Parasedimentitalea psychrophila: one gene and its partner. The protein of the gene in region 2 interacts with the protein of the main gene of each other region in a pairwise test. Links are inferred from orthologs where the notes say so. Each region holds a gene or a part of one and is shown on either strand. Other genes may lie near its edges.

Region 1 (6,985 bases), 120 kb from region 2 along the record:
CTGCGTCCTGATACGGAATCAGTCCAGTCGCTTGAGCGCCCGCGCCCTGGCTCCACAGCAATGCGGTCACGGCCACCGCCCCGATCGCGACGCCACCCAAAATAATCTTCATTGCCAGTTCTTTTTACCTCAGTTTTGCCCCCACCTGCCCCTTCCCGCGCTGGAAGCTCCAATCAAATCGCCGCGATCACCTCTGCCTATGGACCTGACGCCGGGAAAGCCGTAGCTCTGCACCCCAAGGAGACCGCCATGACCAAGCCCGCCCTTATCCTGTACCTGGCCGCCCCGCGCGGATTTTGCGCCGGAGTCGACCGGGCGATCAAGATCGTTGAAATGGCGATCGAGAAATGGGGCGCTCCGGTCTATGTGCGCCATGAGATCGTCCATAACAAGTTTGTGGTGGACGGTCTGCGCGACAAGGGCGCGGTATTTGTCGAAGAGCTGGCGGATTGCCCCGACGACCGGCCAGTGATCTTCTCCGCCCACGGGGTTCCCAAATCGGTACCGGCGGCAGCCTCATTGCGCCAGATGATCTATGTGGATGCCACCTGCCCGCTGGTCTCTAAGGTGCACATCGAGGCGCAGCGCCACGCGGCGGCCGGATTGCAGATGATCATGATCGGCCACAAGGGCCACCCGGAAACAATCGGCACCATGGGCCAGCTTGCCGAGGGCGAGGTTTTGCTGGTGGAAACGGTCGAGGACGTGGCCACTGTTGCGGTGCGCGACCCAAACCAACTGGCCTTTGTCACTCAGACCACCCTGTCGGTCGATGACACCAGGGGCATCGTGGCCGCGTTGCACGCCCGCTTCCCCGCCATCATCGGCCCCCACAAGGAAGACATTTGTTACGCCACCACCAACCGCCAGGAAGCGGTGAAAACGGTGGCCCCCAAAAGCGACGCCTTGCTGGTGGTCGGGGCGCCAAATTCATCAAATTCGCGCCGTCTGGTCGAGGTCGGAGCCAAGGCCGGCTGCAAATACTCGCAACTGGTGCAGCGGGCTGAAAATATCGACTGGCGCGCCCTAAACGGTATCCGCAGCATCGCCATCACCGCCGGCGCCTCGGCCCCTGAACTGCTGGTGGACGAGGTGATCGACGCCTTCCGCAGCCGCTATGACGTCACCGTCGAAGTGGTGGAAACCGCCATTGAGGATATCGAGTTCAAAGTCCCCCGCGTGCTGCGCCAACCGGCCTGATACCCCCTAAATTGGAGCCCCGATGACCGACCGCGAAACAATGGATGTCTACGCCAAAGCAGCCGACGACTACGCGAGAAATTTCTCTGACACCAAAGCCATAGACATGAACCAAGAGGCCGACCTCGACGCCTTTTTCGCGCGAGTTCCCAAAGGCGGGCTTGTTCTCGATCTCGGATGCGGCCCCGGCCAATGGGCCGCCCGGCTGCGCGACGCCGGCCTGATCGTCGACGCAACCGACGCCTCACCTGAAATGGTGCAACTCGCCATAGCCAATTACCGGCTCAATGCCAAACTTGCCACTTTCGAACAACTGACCGTTGAAGACCACTATGACGGCATATGGGCCAATTTCAGCCTGCTGCACGCCTCTCGCGCCGATTTTCCCGGCCACCTAGGCCGCGTCCACCGCGCCTTGCGCCCTGGCGGCACCCTTTCCATCGGTATGAAACTGGGCAGCGGAGAACACCGCGACAGTCTTGGCCGATTCTATGCCTATTACCGCGAAGACGAGCTGCGCGCACTGCTCACCGAGGCTGGTTTCACGGTCACCCGCTCCAGAGTTGGAAATGGCAAAGGATTGGCTGGCAGTGACGATACCTTCGTAGTAATGACCGCGCATGTCTGAACTATATGCATATACCGACGGAGCTTGCTCCGGTAATCCCGGTCCCGGTGGCTGGGGCGTGCTGCTGCGCGCCCTTGATGATGACGGCAAAATTGCCAAACAGCGCGAGCTGAAAGGCGGCGAGCCCGATACCACCAACAACCGGATGGAGCTGCTGGCCGCGATCAACGCGCTGGAAAGCCTCAGCCGCCCCTCGACGCTGACCGTAGTGACCGATTCGGCCTATGTGAAAAATGGCGTCACCGGCTGGATCTTTGGCTGGAAGAAAAACGGCTGGAAAACCTCGGCCCGGAAACCGGTCAAGAATGTCGATCTGTGGATGCGGCTGGACGAGGCGCAGGTCCGTCATCAGGTGACCTGGAAATGGATCAAGGGCCACGCAGGCCACGCCGAAAATGAAAAGGCGGACGAATTGGCCCGCGCAGGCATGGCGCCCTTCAAGCCGAAAAAATCAAAGTCGTGACCACCCCAAAGCTCTGATAGGCTCGGCTCATGAGCTTTTTGACCCTGTTGGATTATGCCTCGGTTCTGGTCTTTGCCCTGACCGGGGCGCTGGTCGCCAGTCGCGCCCAGCTGGATATCGTCGGCTTTGCCTTTGTCGCCTGCCTTACGGCGGTCGGCGGCGGCACCATCCGCGACCTGTTACTGGATCGCCACCCGGTATTCTGGGTGGGTGAGCCCACTTACATCCTATTGGCCACCGGTGCTGCGATCTTGGTGTTCTTCAACGCACACCGGGTAGAAAGCCGCCAAAAATGGCTGATCTGGCTGGACAGTTTTGCCCTTGCGGTTGCGGTCTCTGCCGGAACCGGTGCCGCGATGGAGCTGGACAAACCAGCGGTCATTGTGGTGCTGATGGGCATGGCCACCGGCTCTCTTGGGGGGTTGATGCGCGATGTGGTCTGTAACGAGGTTCCGCTGGTGCTGAGACAGGGCGAGCTTTACATCACCTGCGCCATGGCGGGCGCCATCACCGCCGTCAGCCTCGACACCCTGAGCCTTGCCAAGGATCTAGGCCTGCCCGAGCACAGCGCCCTGATCGCCTGTGCCGTCACCTGCTGGGCCCTGCGGGCCGGATCAATCCATTTTGGCTGGCACCTGCCAGTCTACAAAAGCCGCCCACCGCGCCGCTAGGCTATTTTTGAATATAGGTCTGCCACAGCCAGATCAGCAGCAATGCCCCCAGCACCGCGCCGACAAATCCCGCCAGCATCCCCATCACCGTCACCAGAAACCGCAACAGCAGCCCGCCAATCAGCGCCCCAGCCATGCCGATCACCACAGTGGTCACCACATTCGCGTCAATCCGCATCAGCCGTGTGGCCAGAAATCCAGCGGCGGCTCCGATGATAATCAGGGCAATAATGGGCATTGCGCTCACCTTTTCCAGTGAAAGGGCACGATGATCAGCGCCCCGATTGACGACGCAATGGCATTCCAGCCCGCCGCATGAAAGCCGATGCCAAACATCAGCCGCACGAAATAGAATAAGAAAGCGCCACCGACACAGATGATGATCGACGCCAGGTAGCCATTTGCTGTGAAGCCGGAGCGCTCAGCCCCATAGCCAACCATCCCGGCAATCACCACGGTGCCCATCAAGGTTAAAAACATGCAGGCGCTCCGGTTAGAAACAATCGCCCGGCGTCATCGGGAAACCGCGCAAGAAGATGTCACGATCCTGCGCGCCTTTGCCTGCCCGTTGCAAGCGCAGCAGCTCTACCGCGCCCGAACCACAGGCAATGGTGAGGTTTTCATCCAACACTTCGCCAGGGCGTCCCTGCCCCTGCGCCAAACGCGAGGCCAGCAGTTTGACCCGCTGCCCCCCGATCTCGCTCCAGGCTCCGGGGAACGGCGACAACCCCCGAATCTGGCGATCCACCTCAACCGCGGGACGGGTCCAGTCAATGCGCGCCTCAGCCTTGTCGATCTTACTCGCATAGGTCACGCCCTGCTCAGGCTGCACCTCGGCCCGCAAGTCCGGCAGCTGGTCCAATGCGCTGACAATCAGCTTTGCGCCCATCTCTGACAGCCGATCATGCAGCAGCGCCGTGACCTCCTCAGCCCCGATGTCCGTCGCCTGACGCAGCAATACCGGCCCGGTATCCAGCCCGGCCTCCATCTGCATGATGCAAATGCCGGTCGCCGCGTCCCCGGCCATGATCGCCCGGTGGATCGGTGCGGCGCCGCGCCAGCGCGGCAGCAGGCTGGCGTGAATGTTCAGGCAGCCCTGGCTGGGCGCATCCAGAATAACCTGCGGCAGGATCAGCCCATAGGCCACCACCACCGCGATATCGGCGCCCAGCGCGGCAAATTCGTCCTGCACTTCCGGGGCTTTCAGCGACACCGGGTGGCGCACCTGCAAGCCCAACTCAACTGCGCGCGCATGCACCGGCGTCGGCCGGTCTTTCTTGCCGCGCCCGGCAGGGCGCGGTGGCTGGCAATAGACCGCGGCAATCTCATGCCCAGCGCCAACCAAGGCCTCCAGCACCGGAACCGAAAAATCGGGTGTTCCCATGAATATGACGCGCATCGCTCTGCTTTCTGTGTAGGGTGCGTGCTGGCACGCACCGTGCCTCGCCAGTGATTAGCCGTTCAGCTTCTTGGCCTTGCGCAACAGCATGTCGCGTTTGACCTTGCTCAGATGATCAAAATACATCTTGCCGTTCAGATGATCGATCTGATGCTGCACGCTGGTGGCTTCAATGCCGACAAAATCGCGCCGGTCAACCTGCCCGGCCTCGTTCATGAACCGCACCGTCACCGCCCGCGGTCGTTTGATCTTGGCCGAGACGCCGGCCAAATTGGGGCTGGCCTCGTCATGTTCGCGCAGCTCGATCGAGGCATGCAGCACCTCCGGGTTGGCCATTTTCACAGCGCGGCCCCGCTGGCGCGAGCCATCGACAACTGCCAGTCGCAGCATCACCCCGATCTGCGGCGCCCCCAGCCCGACGCCGGGCATCGCCTCCATGGTCTCCACCATATCGTCCCAGATGGCACGGATCTCATCGGTGATCTCAGTCACCTCTTCGGCTTTGCTGCGCAGGCGTTTGTCGGGCCAGGGCAGGCAGATACGGGTTGTCACGTGTTTCTCTCCAAAAATTCGGCCTCGGCCCTGGCGCGATCGGCGCCTGACAGGTGATCAAATGTCACCGTGCCGTTCAAATGATCAAATTCATGCTGAATGCAACGGGCTTCAAACCCGTCAAAATCCGCCATATGAATGTCGCCCTCAGCCGCCGTCCATTGCACGGTCACCGCCTTGGGGCGTTCAACCGACACCAGTACACCGGGGATCGACAGACCGCCCTCGTCTGCCACAACCGGAGAGCGCTCGGCGGCCATGATGGTTGGATTGATCATCACCATCGGCGAGGGTGTGCCCTCTTTCCAGCTGCAATCCATCACAAACAGCCGCTTCATCACGCCCACCTGCGGTGCCGCCAGCCCGCGGCCCTGCGCGCCGTACATGGTGTCGAACATATCCGCGATCAGATCATCCAGCGGCTCGGCCAATACAGGCTCACAGCGCTGGGTCAAACGGGCATCGGGCCAGATCAGGATCGGCAGCACGCTCACCCGCGGGCCATTTCGCGTTTCAGCTTTTGCATCTTGCGGGTGATCATCTGACGACGCAGCGGTTTCAGGTAGTCGATGAACAGTTTGCCCTGCAGGTGGTCAATCTCGTGCTGCACGCAGGTCGCCCACAACCCGTCAAAGGTCTCACGCTGGGCATTGCCGTCGCGGTCCATCCATTCCACATTTACAGCCTCGGGGCGGGTCACTTCGCCGTATTGCTCGGGGATCGACAGACAGCCCTCCTCATAGACATTGGTCTCATCCGAGGCGGACAGGATCACCGGGTTGAACATCACCAGCGGCCGCGGCGTCTCACCCTCTTCCTTGACACAGTCCAGCACGATCAACCGATCCATGACGCCGATCTGCGGCGCGGCCAGACCAATGCCCGGCGCGTCATACATGGTTTCCAGCATATCAGCAGCCAGCTTGCGCAACTCATCCGTCATGTCAGCGACGGAGGTGCAAACCTTTTTCAGGCGAGGGTCGGGATGGATCAAAATATTACGTTTCATGCCCCCGATTTAGGCCATTGCCCCAGCCACCGCAACGCCCCCCTTGCACCTGCCGTGTTTCGCAGTAGCTTCAGGCCCAAACAGCAGGAGATTTCACGATGAATTTTGACGATCCCATCGACCGTCGCGGCACCCATAGCACCAAATGGGACAAGATGGAGACCCTCTATGGCGTCTCGCCTGAGGACGGTCTTTCCATGTGGACGGCTGATTCCGACTACGCCACTGCCCCCTGCGTCATCGACGCGATCCACAAAGCTGCCGATCATGGGGTGTTTGGCTACTCATGGGACCATCCCGACTATCTCTCGGCGGTGCAGTGGTGGATGCAGACCCGCCACAACTGGGCGATCGAGCAGGACTGGATTCTCACCTCGCAGGGTCTGGGCAACGCCATTGCCCTGTGTCTGGATGTCTGGAGCGATCCGGGCGACGGGGTCGTGACCTTCTCGCCGGTCTACCACGAGTTTGCCCATAAGATTGCCAAGACCGGACGCAGCCTGACCGAATGCCCGCTGAAACGCGCCGACGACACCTATGTTCTGGATCTGGACGATGCCCAAAGCCGGTTGACGGGCAATGAGAAACTACTGCTCTGGTGCTCGCCTCAGAACCCATCAGGCCGGGTCTGGACCCCGGAAGAGCTGCGCGAGATCAGTGCCTTTGCCAAGCGCAACGATCTGATCCTTGTCGCCGATGAGATCCACCATGATCTGGTTTTCCCCGGCAGCACCTTTGTGCCGATGGACGTCGCCGCCCCCGAGGCCCGCAGCTGGACGGTCACCCTGACCGCTTCGTCCAAGACCTTCAACATTGCGGGTCAGCGCACCGGCAACATGATCATTGCCGACGACAGCCTGCGCGCTGCGATGAAGCACCGCATGAATACACTGGACTACGGCGCCGGCAGCCTGGCCATCAATATGATCACCGCCGCCTATTCACCGGACGGCGCCAAATGGGTGGACGCCCAGATTGCTTACCTCGATGAAAACCGGCGCATCTTTGATCAGGCGATCAATGCGATTCCCGGCCTGAAATCACTGCCGCTGCAATCCACCTA
Region 2 (6,954 bases):
GGGGTGGTATCGCCGTCTGGCGAGCGAAGGACAGCGTCCCCGCGCCATGGTTATCTCGTGCTGTGACAGCCGTGTGCATGTGACATCGATCTTTGGCGCTGACCAGGGTGAGTTCTTTATCCATAGAAATATCGCTAATTTGGTGCCACCTTTTCAGCCCGATGGCGACCATCACGGCACCAGTGCGACGGTAGAGTACGCTGTGACGGTGCTGAACGTGGCGCATTTGATTGTGCTGGGCCATTCACAATGCGGCGGAGTCGAGGGCTGCATTGACATGTGCAATGGTCACGCCCCCGAATTAGAGGCCAAGGACAGCTTTGTTGGCCGCTGGATGGATATCCTGAAACCCAAGTATGAACTGGTGCGCGATATCGAGGATAAAGAAGAGCAGTTAAGGCAGCTGGAAAAGCAGGCGGTGGTGGCCTCGCTGGAAAACCTGATGAGCTTTCCTTTTGTTGCGAAGGCGGTAGAGGACGGCACCCTTAGCCTGCACGGATTGTGGACCGACATCGGCGAGGGTGGGCTGCAATGTTTCGATCCCAAGCGGGATCTGTTCATCCAGGTCTGAGCCCGGCCTGCTGGTCCTTTGCCTTCAGAGCTGCGGCGGCGCTGGCATAGCCACCCGTCGCGCCGTCGACAAAATGCACATGGTCGTCCCGCGTCGCCGAGGGCACGATGCAGGTGACCATGGCCTCGTCCTGTTCGTGCAGACCATAGCGGATGTGACCCGCGGTGGTGGCACGCTGCAACAGGTCAATCAGTTGATTGCGGGTCTCGGGATCGCAGTCGATGGTCATCTTCAAGCCGTCGTCAAATTTGCGAAAATCGGCATTGGTGCTCAGCATGGCGCGATAGTGAACCGGATCAAACGATCCAAAGCGCCTGCCGCTCCGCATCATCAAGCCGGCAATAGCGCTATTCACCAGCAGCCTTATCTTGCGCAGAGCCAGCGGCGTGCTGCCGCGCGACACATGCGCCTCCAGCGCCAGCCCCCGGGGGGGGTAATGCAGCGGCGGGCCGCTTTGCGGCACCGGGTGACCGCTGCGCTCCAACTGTGCCGCCAGTGCCAGAACGTCGCGGACCACCTGCAAAAACCCGCGGCTCTCACCCTGCCGTGGTGGCAGCATCACCAGTGAAATAATACTGCCGTTGCGCGCCCTGATGTTGCTCCACCTGCAGGACAACCCGGTCAGATCTGGTGGGGTGACATGCTCCGAGGCGGGGACAGAAAATCCGTCCGCCTTCATTTGCTGTTCGGCCCAGGCCAGACCACCGCCGCTGAACATGGCATAATCGACGCCCGCAGAGACCGCATGGCGGGCGACCCGAACCTCCAGCCCCTCGGCGCGGATCCATGCGACGGGCAGCAGGGCGGCCCGCAGATCAACGCTGAATTCAGCAGAGACCCAGCTGCGCAGGTTGGACAGGATCTGGTGGCAGCTGTCCTGTTCCGCTGGGGGAATTGCAAAGGAGGCCCCATCACCGCCAAACACATAGGGAAAGGCACGCCCCTGCATGGCATTGATCAGCGCCGAAATCACCGAGGCCCCGATCATATTCACGGTCTTATATCGCCCGGCGGCAATCAGCCCGGTGGAATCGACAATGTCACAGCACCCGACCAGCCAGTCTTGCGGTAACGGGGTGAAAGCTTTGGGTTGGGCCAGATCAGAGAACTTGTCTCGGCGTGGTAAGTCCTCATAGAATCTGTGCGTTTTCATAGCCTACCCATGCCAGCAGCTGCCCGGATCAAACTAGCCGAATTTTCCGTCAGGTCCACCGACCAACCTCGGCCCCGACCGTAAGGTTGCGTGAAAAATAGGCACTCAGTCACATATATACCCTTATATACCCTGTAGACGCGGCAGAGGGCGCTTCTGACCTTTCCGGCAGGGGGGATTCCCGATATGAGACCGCAGCCGGTCATGGGACCGGCTCTAATATTGGAGAGACACTATGGGTTATCGCGTCGCCGTCGTCGGCGCCACGGGCAACGTGGGCCGTGAAATGCTGAACATCCTGGCTGAGCGCCAGTTTCCAGTTGATGAGATTGTCGTGCTGGCAAGTCGGAGATCGCTGGGATCTGAAGTCAGCTTTGGTGAGCGAACTTTGAAAACCACCGACCTGGACACGTTCGACTTTACCGGCTGGGATATGGCTTTGTTTGCGATCGGGTCCGACGCGACCAAGATCTATGCGCCCAAGGCAGCCGCTGCTGGCTGCGTGGTGATCGATAACTCGTCGCTGTACCGCTATGACCCTGATATTCCGCTGATCGTGCCCGAGGTCAACCCTCAGGCGGTCCACGGCTATGCCAAGAAAAACATCATCGCCAACCCCAACTGCTCGACCGCGCAGATGGTGGTGGCGCTGAAGCCGTTGCACGACCGTGCCACCATCAAACGGGTGGTGGTCTCGACCTATCAGTCGGTTTCTGGGTCCGGCACCAAGGGCATCGACGAGCTGTGGGATCAGACCAAATCGATCTACAACCCGACCGATAACAAACCGCCTAGGACCTTTACCAAGCAGATTGCGTTCAACGTGATCCCGCATATCGACGTGTTCCTGGATTCGGGTGAGACCAAGGAAGAGTGGAAGATGGTCGCCGAGACCAAGAAGATCATCGACACCAAGATCAAGGTCACTGCGACCTGTGTGCGGGTGCCGGTGTTTGTTGGCCACTCCGAGGCGATCAACATCGAATTCGAAGACTTCCTGGATGAAGACGAGGCCCGCGACATCCTGCGCGAATCGCCCGGCATCATGGTGATCGATAAACGTGAAGACGGTGGTTATGTGACCCCGGTGGAATGTGTTGGCGATTTCGCCACCTTCATCAGCCGCATTCGTCAGGACAGCACCATCGATAACGGTTTGAACCTGTGGTGTGTTTCCGACAACCTGCGCAAGGGTGCCGCCCTGAATGCGGTGCAGATCGCCGAACTTCTGGGTCGTGAAGTGCTCAAGAAGGGCTAAGCCAAGGCTTTGTTTGAAGAGGGGCTTTCTCGCAAGAGAGAGCCCCTTTTCTTATGCGTGCCAGATCGCTATCAGGCCGCTCCCTGGGCGCCCGTCAGTTCCGCTGGGCCGTCGCTATTTTGCCTTCCAATGCGCCGCCAGGGCGCGGGCTGATTGAACCAGCAGCAAAACGTCGATACCGACGGCAAGAAACTGTGCTCCCATATCCAGATAAGATTGCGTCGCCTCCTCGCTGATGCCCAGAATGCCCGGCGCCTTGCCCGAGGCGGAAATCCTGGACAGGGCATCGGCAATCACCTGGCGCACTTGCGGATGGGCCGCATTGCCTTGAAATCCCATGTCGGTGGACAGATCCGCCGGACCGATGAACACTCCGTCTACGCCTTCAACCGTCAGGATTTCGTCCAGCGCCGCAATCCCGGCCCGGTTCTCCACCTGCAACAGCACGCAGATCTGCTGATCGGCGGTCTGGATATACTCGCTGACTGACCCAAACCCAGTGGCCCGTGCGGCGGTTGCCCCAACACCCCGCGTTCCATGTGGTGGATACTGGCAGGCCCGCACCACCTCGCGCGCTTGCTCGGCGCTTTCAATGATCGGCACCAGCACCGTCTGCGCGCCAGCATCCAGCACCTGTTTGAGAATCCATGTCTCGCTCACCGGCACCCGAACCACCGCATGGCTGTCCGAGGCCTGCAGCGCCATCAGCTGATCGCGGATAGAGCGGATGTCATTGGGCCCGTGCTCGCCATCAATGACCAGCCAGTCAAAGCCGGCAGTGCCCATGATTTCCGCAGCCGGGGCCTCGGCAAAGCTGAGCCAGCAGCCGATCTGGCGCTCGCCATTGGCAAGGGCTTGTTTGAATGGGTTGGTGGGAACAGCCATGGGAGACCCCTTTTTAGGCAAATGTGATTTCAACAGAGCCAAACGGGCCAAAATCAGCTGAGATTTCAGCGCCCGGAGGGCATTCAATGGGGCGAATGAACGACCCTGACAGGACGATATCCCCGGCCTCGATCTGTTGTCCATAGGTCGCCATGCGCCGCGCCAGCCACAAAACCGAGGTCACCGGATCATTCAGCACCCCAGCCGCCAGCCCGGTTTCCTCAACCGTGCCATTGAGGCTAACGATGGCACCGGTCCAGCGCAGATCATGGGCCTGCCCAGCATGGCGCTCACGTCCCAAAACGATACCGGCATTGGCCGCATTGTCGCTGATGGTATCGGTGACAATCCGCACCTGGCCACTTGCGGGGTCGGCGCGCTGGATGCGGGTATCGAGGATCTCCAGCGCCGGCGCCACGCATTTGGTTGCCATCAAAACATCCGCGCGCGTGATATCGGCAGCTGCCAGCGGCGCCTTCATGATGAACGCTATCTCGGCCTCAACGCGGGGCTGAATGAACCGGCTAGCGGGCACCACAGCGCCGGTTTCAAACAACATGTCGTCCAGCAATACACCGCTGTCCGGGGTGTCGATCTTGAGTGCATCCTGCATAGCGCGACTGGTCAGACCGATCTTCCAGCCGATCCGCCGCCGCCCCGACGCCAGCTTTTGCGCCACCAGCGCCGCTTGTACCGCATAGGCATCGTCCAGTGTCATGCCGGGATACCGCAAAGACAGCAGCCCGGATTGCTGACCAGTGATTTCCGCCTGAAACAGCGCCTCAGCCGCCTCGGCGTGTTGCTGCGGGGTCATGTCTCGTCCTTGCCAAACTCATCCTCAACCGTATTGCGCAGGATGCCGATGCCCTTGACCTCAACCTCGACCACATCGCCGGGCACCAGGTATTTCGGCGGATCAAACCGCGCGCCGGCCCCTGTTGGGGTGCCGGTGATAATAGTATCGCCGGGCACCAGGGTGGTAAAGGTTGAGATATAGGCGATCTCTTCGCGGATCGGGAACATCATCCGGTTTAGGGTATCGTCCTGGCGGGTCTCGCCGTTGACGCGGGTCTGGATGCGGGCATCGTCCAGTTGTGCCGCGTCGGTAAAGGGCACCAGCCAGGGGCCGATGGCGCCTGAATTGTCCCAGTTCTTGCCTTGGGTGACGTTGAACTTGGCATGGCGCACCCAGTCGCGGATGGTGCCCTCGTTGCACAGGGTCAGGGCGGCGATGTGATTATAGGCGTCTTCAGCTTTGATGCGGCGGCCACCCTTGCCGATGATAATTGCCACTTCGCCCTCATAATCCAGCGTGTGGTTTTCCGGTGGCCGGATCAGCGGCCGGCTGGCTCCGGTAAAGGAACGCGCAAACCGGGGGAACAGCGACATGTGCTTGGGCGCGGCTGACCCGTCTTTGTATTCCGCATTGCGGTCAGGGAAATTCACCCCAACGCAGAGGATCTTTTCGGGGTTGGGCACCGGGATTTCATAGGTGAAATCACTGTGGCTGACGGCTTTGCCCTGTGCGGCCTCTGCCAGCCTGTTCAGCCCATCGGCGGCGATCACATCGCGCATCGTAGGCCACTGGGGAAAATCGGGCGACAGGGCGATCATGCCAGAGTTCATACCTGTGTCACTGACCGCGCCGTAAAAGGTCTCGCCCTCGGCGGTATAGGTGGCAAAGCGCATTATGACAGTCCCTTGGCAATTTCTGTGATCACCTCATGGGCCATCATGACATCGTCTTTGGTGGTCTCAAACTGACCGGCCTGAAAGCGGATCACCAGATCTCCGTCAACGCGGGTCTGGGTCAGGTAGATGCGGCCATCATCGTTGATCGCATTGACCAGCCGCAGGTTCAGATCATCCAGATCAGCCACGCCGTTGGGCGCATAGCGAAAGCTCCACAGCGACCACATCGGCGGGGTGACGATTTCAAAATCCGCCGTGGCGGCCAGCCTGTCATGCAGCGAATTTGACCAGTTGATGTGGTCGCGCAACCGGTTGCGCAGCCCTTCCAGCCCATAAGTGCGCAGAACAAACCAGATCTTCAGCGCCCTAAAACGCCGCCCCAGCGGCACCGACCATTCCGAGTAATTGATAATACCGTCTTTGCCGTGGGTTTTCAGGTATTCCGGTTGGATCGCCAGTGTGCGCACCAGATCGTCGGGGGCCTTCAGGAAATGCGCCGAGCAGTCGAACTGCACGCCCAGCCATTTATGCGGGTTGAACACGATGGAATCTGCGCGCTCAATTCCCGGCCAGTAGTGGCGGTATTCCGGGCAGATCATCGCCGAGCCGGCCCAGGCCGCATCAACATGAGAATAGAGATCATATTTCTCTGCCACATCCAGACAGTCGGCAATCGGGTCGGTTGCGCCGGTGCCGGTGCCGCCAACGCAGAGGATCACCCCGGCCGGCTGTAGGCCCGCCGCCAGATCCGCCTTTATTGCGGTCTCTAGGGCCACGGGATCCATGCCGCGCCAATCGCCCTTGATCGGAATACGGATCAGGTTCTGCTGGCCAATGCCCGCCACCCAGATGGCGCGATCCACAGAGGTATGCACCTCGGAGGAGCAATAGATCCGTAGCGGTTTCTGTGCAAACAGCCCCTGCTGGTTGCCCTGCCAGTCCAGCGCCTTTTCGCGCATGGTCAACACTGCAGCCAGGGTGGCCGAGGAGGCCGAATCCTGAATGACGCCGGCAAAGCCATCCGGCAGGTCCAGCGACTGGCGCAGCCAGTCCATCATCCGGGTTTCCATCTCGGTCGCCGCGGGCGAGGTCTGCCACAACATGCATTGCGGTGCCAGCGCGCTGGTCAGAAACTCGGCCAATACAGACGGAGGCGAGGCATTGGCGGCAAAATAGGCAAAGAATCGCGGGTGCTGCCAATGGGTGATGCCCGGCATCACAATCTCTTCGAAATCTTGAAAGATCTTGTCCATGGTTTCGGGCGCTTCCGGTGGCGCAACCGGAAGCGCGTTCAGCACCTCGCCTGGTTCGGTCTGGGCGCGCACCGGACGGTCCCCAACGGTCAGGTGGTAATCTTGTGCCCAATCCGCGACCTTGCGGCCCCACTCGGAAAAT

The links.
Region 1: the proteins of QPJ95_RS06755 (region 2) and def interact in binary tests that used the Escherichia coli proteins (3 or more experiments, as listed by UniProt). The link is inferred for Parasedimentitalea psychrophila from one-to-one orthologs.

Annotation. Positions count from the first base shown.
Region 1 is NZ_CP127247.1:1,266,546-1,273,530, forward strand. What follows is about bases 4,164-6,985. They hold def (peptide deformylase), read right to left. Parts: upstream 5,923-6,985; coding sequence 5,404-5,922; downstream 4,164-5,403. Other genes in these bases: fmt (methionyl-tRNA formyltransferase), read right to left, coding at 4,164-4,361; def (peptide deformylase), read right to left, coding at 4,416-4,913; def (peptide deformylase), read right to left, coding at 4,910-5,407; QPJ95_RS06135 (MalY/PatB family protein), read left to right, coding at 6,021-6,985. Also shown: QPJ95_RS06080 (c-type cytochrome), read right to left, coding at 1-112; ispH (4-hydroxy-3-methylbut-2-enyl diphosphate reductase), read left to right, coding at 250-1,200; QPJ95_RS06090 (class I SAM-dependent DNA methyltransferase), read left to right, coding at 1,223-1,828; rnhA (ribonuclease HI), read left to right, coding at 1,821-2,291; QPJ95_RS06100 (trimeric intracellular cation channel family protein), read left to right, coding at 2,321-2,962; QPJ95_RS06105 (GlsB/YeaQ/YmgE family stress response membrane protein), read right to left, coding at 2,964-3,200; QPJ95_RS06110 (hypothetical protein), read right to left, coding at 3,206-3,442; more of fmt, read right to left, coding at 3,456-4,163. UniProt on the Escherichia coli protein: Removes the formyl group from the N-terminal Met of newly synthesized proteins. Requires at least a dipeptide for an efficient rate of reaction. N-terminal L-methionine is a prerequisite for activity but the enzyme has broad specificity at other positions.
Region 2 is NZ_CP127247.1:1,391,766-1,398,719, reverse strand. The notes cover bases 1,180-3,970. They hold QPJ95_RS06755 (aspartate-semialdehyde dehydrogenase), read left to right. Parts: upstream 1,180-1,959; coding sequence 1,960-2,982; downstream 2,983-3,970. Other genes in these bases: hpaH (2-oxo-hept-4-ene-1,7-dioate hydratase), read right to left, coding at 3,881-3,970; QPJ95_RS06750 (HpcH/HpaI aldolase family protein), read right to left, coding at 3,097-3,867; QPJ95_RS06760 (DUF3095 domain-containing protein), read right to left, coding at 1,180-1,724. In the rest of the region: QPJ95_RS06765 (carbonic anhydrase), read left to right, coding at 1-571; more of QPJ95_RS06760, read right to left, coding at 558-1,179; more of hpaH, read right to left, coding at 3,971-4,681; QPJ95_RS06740 (fumarylacetoacetate hydrolase family protein), read right to left, coding at 4,678-5,556; QPJ95_RS06735 (pyridoxal phosphate-dependent decarboxylase family protein), read right to left, coding at 5,556-6,954.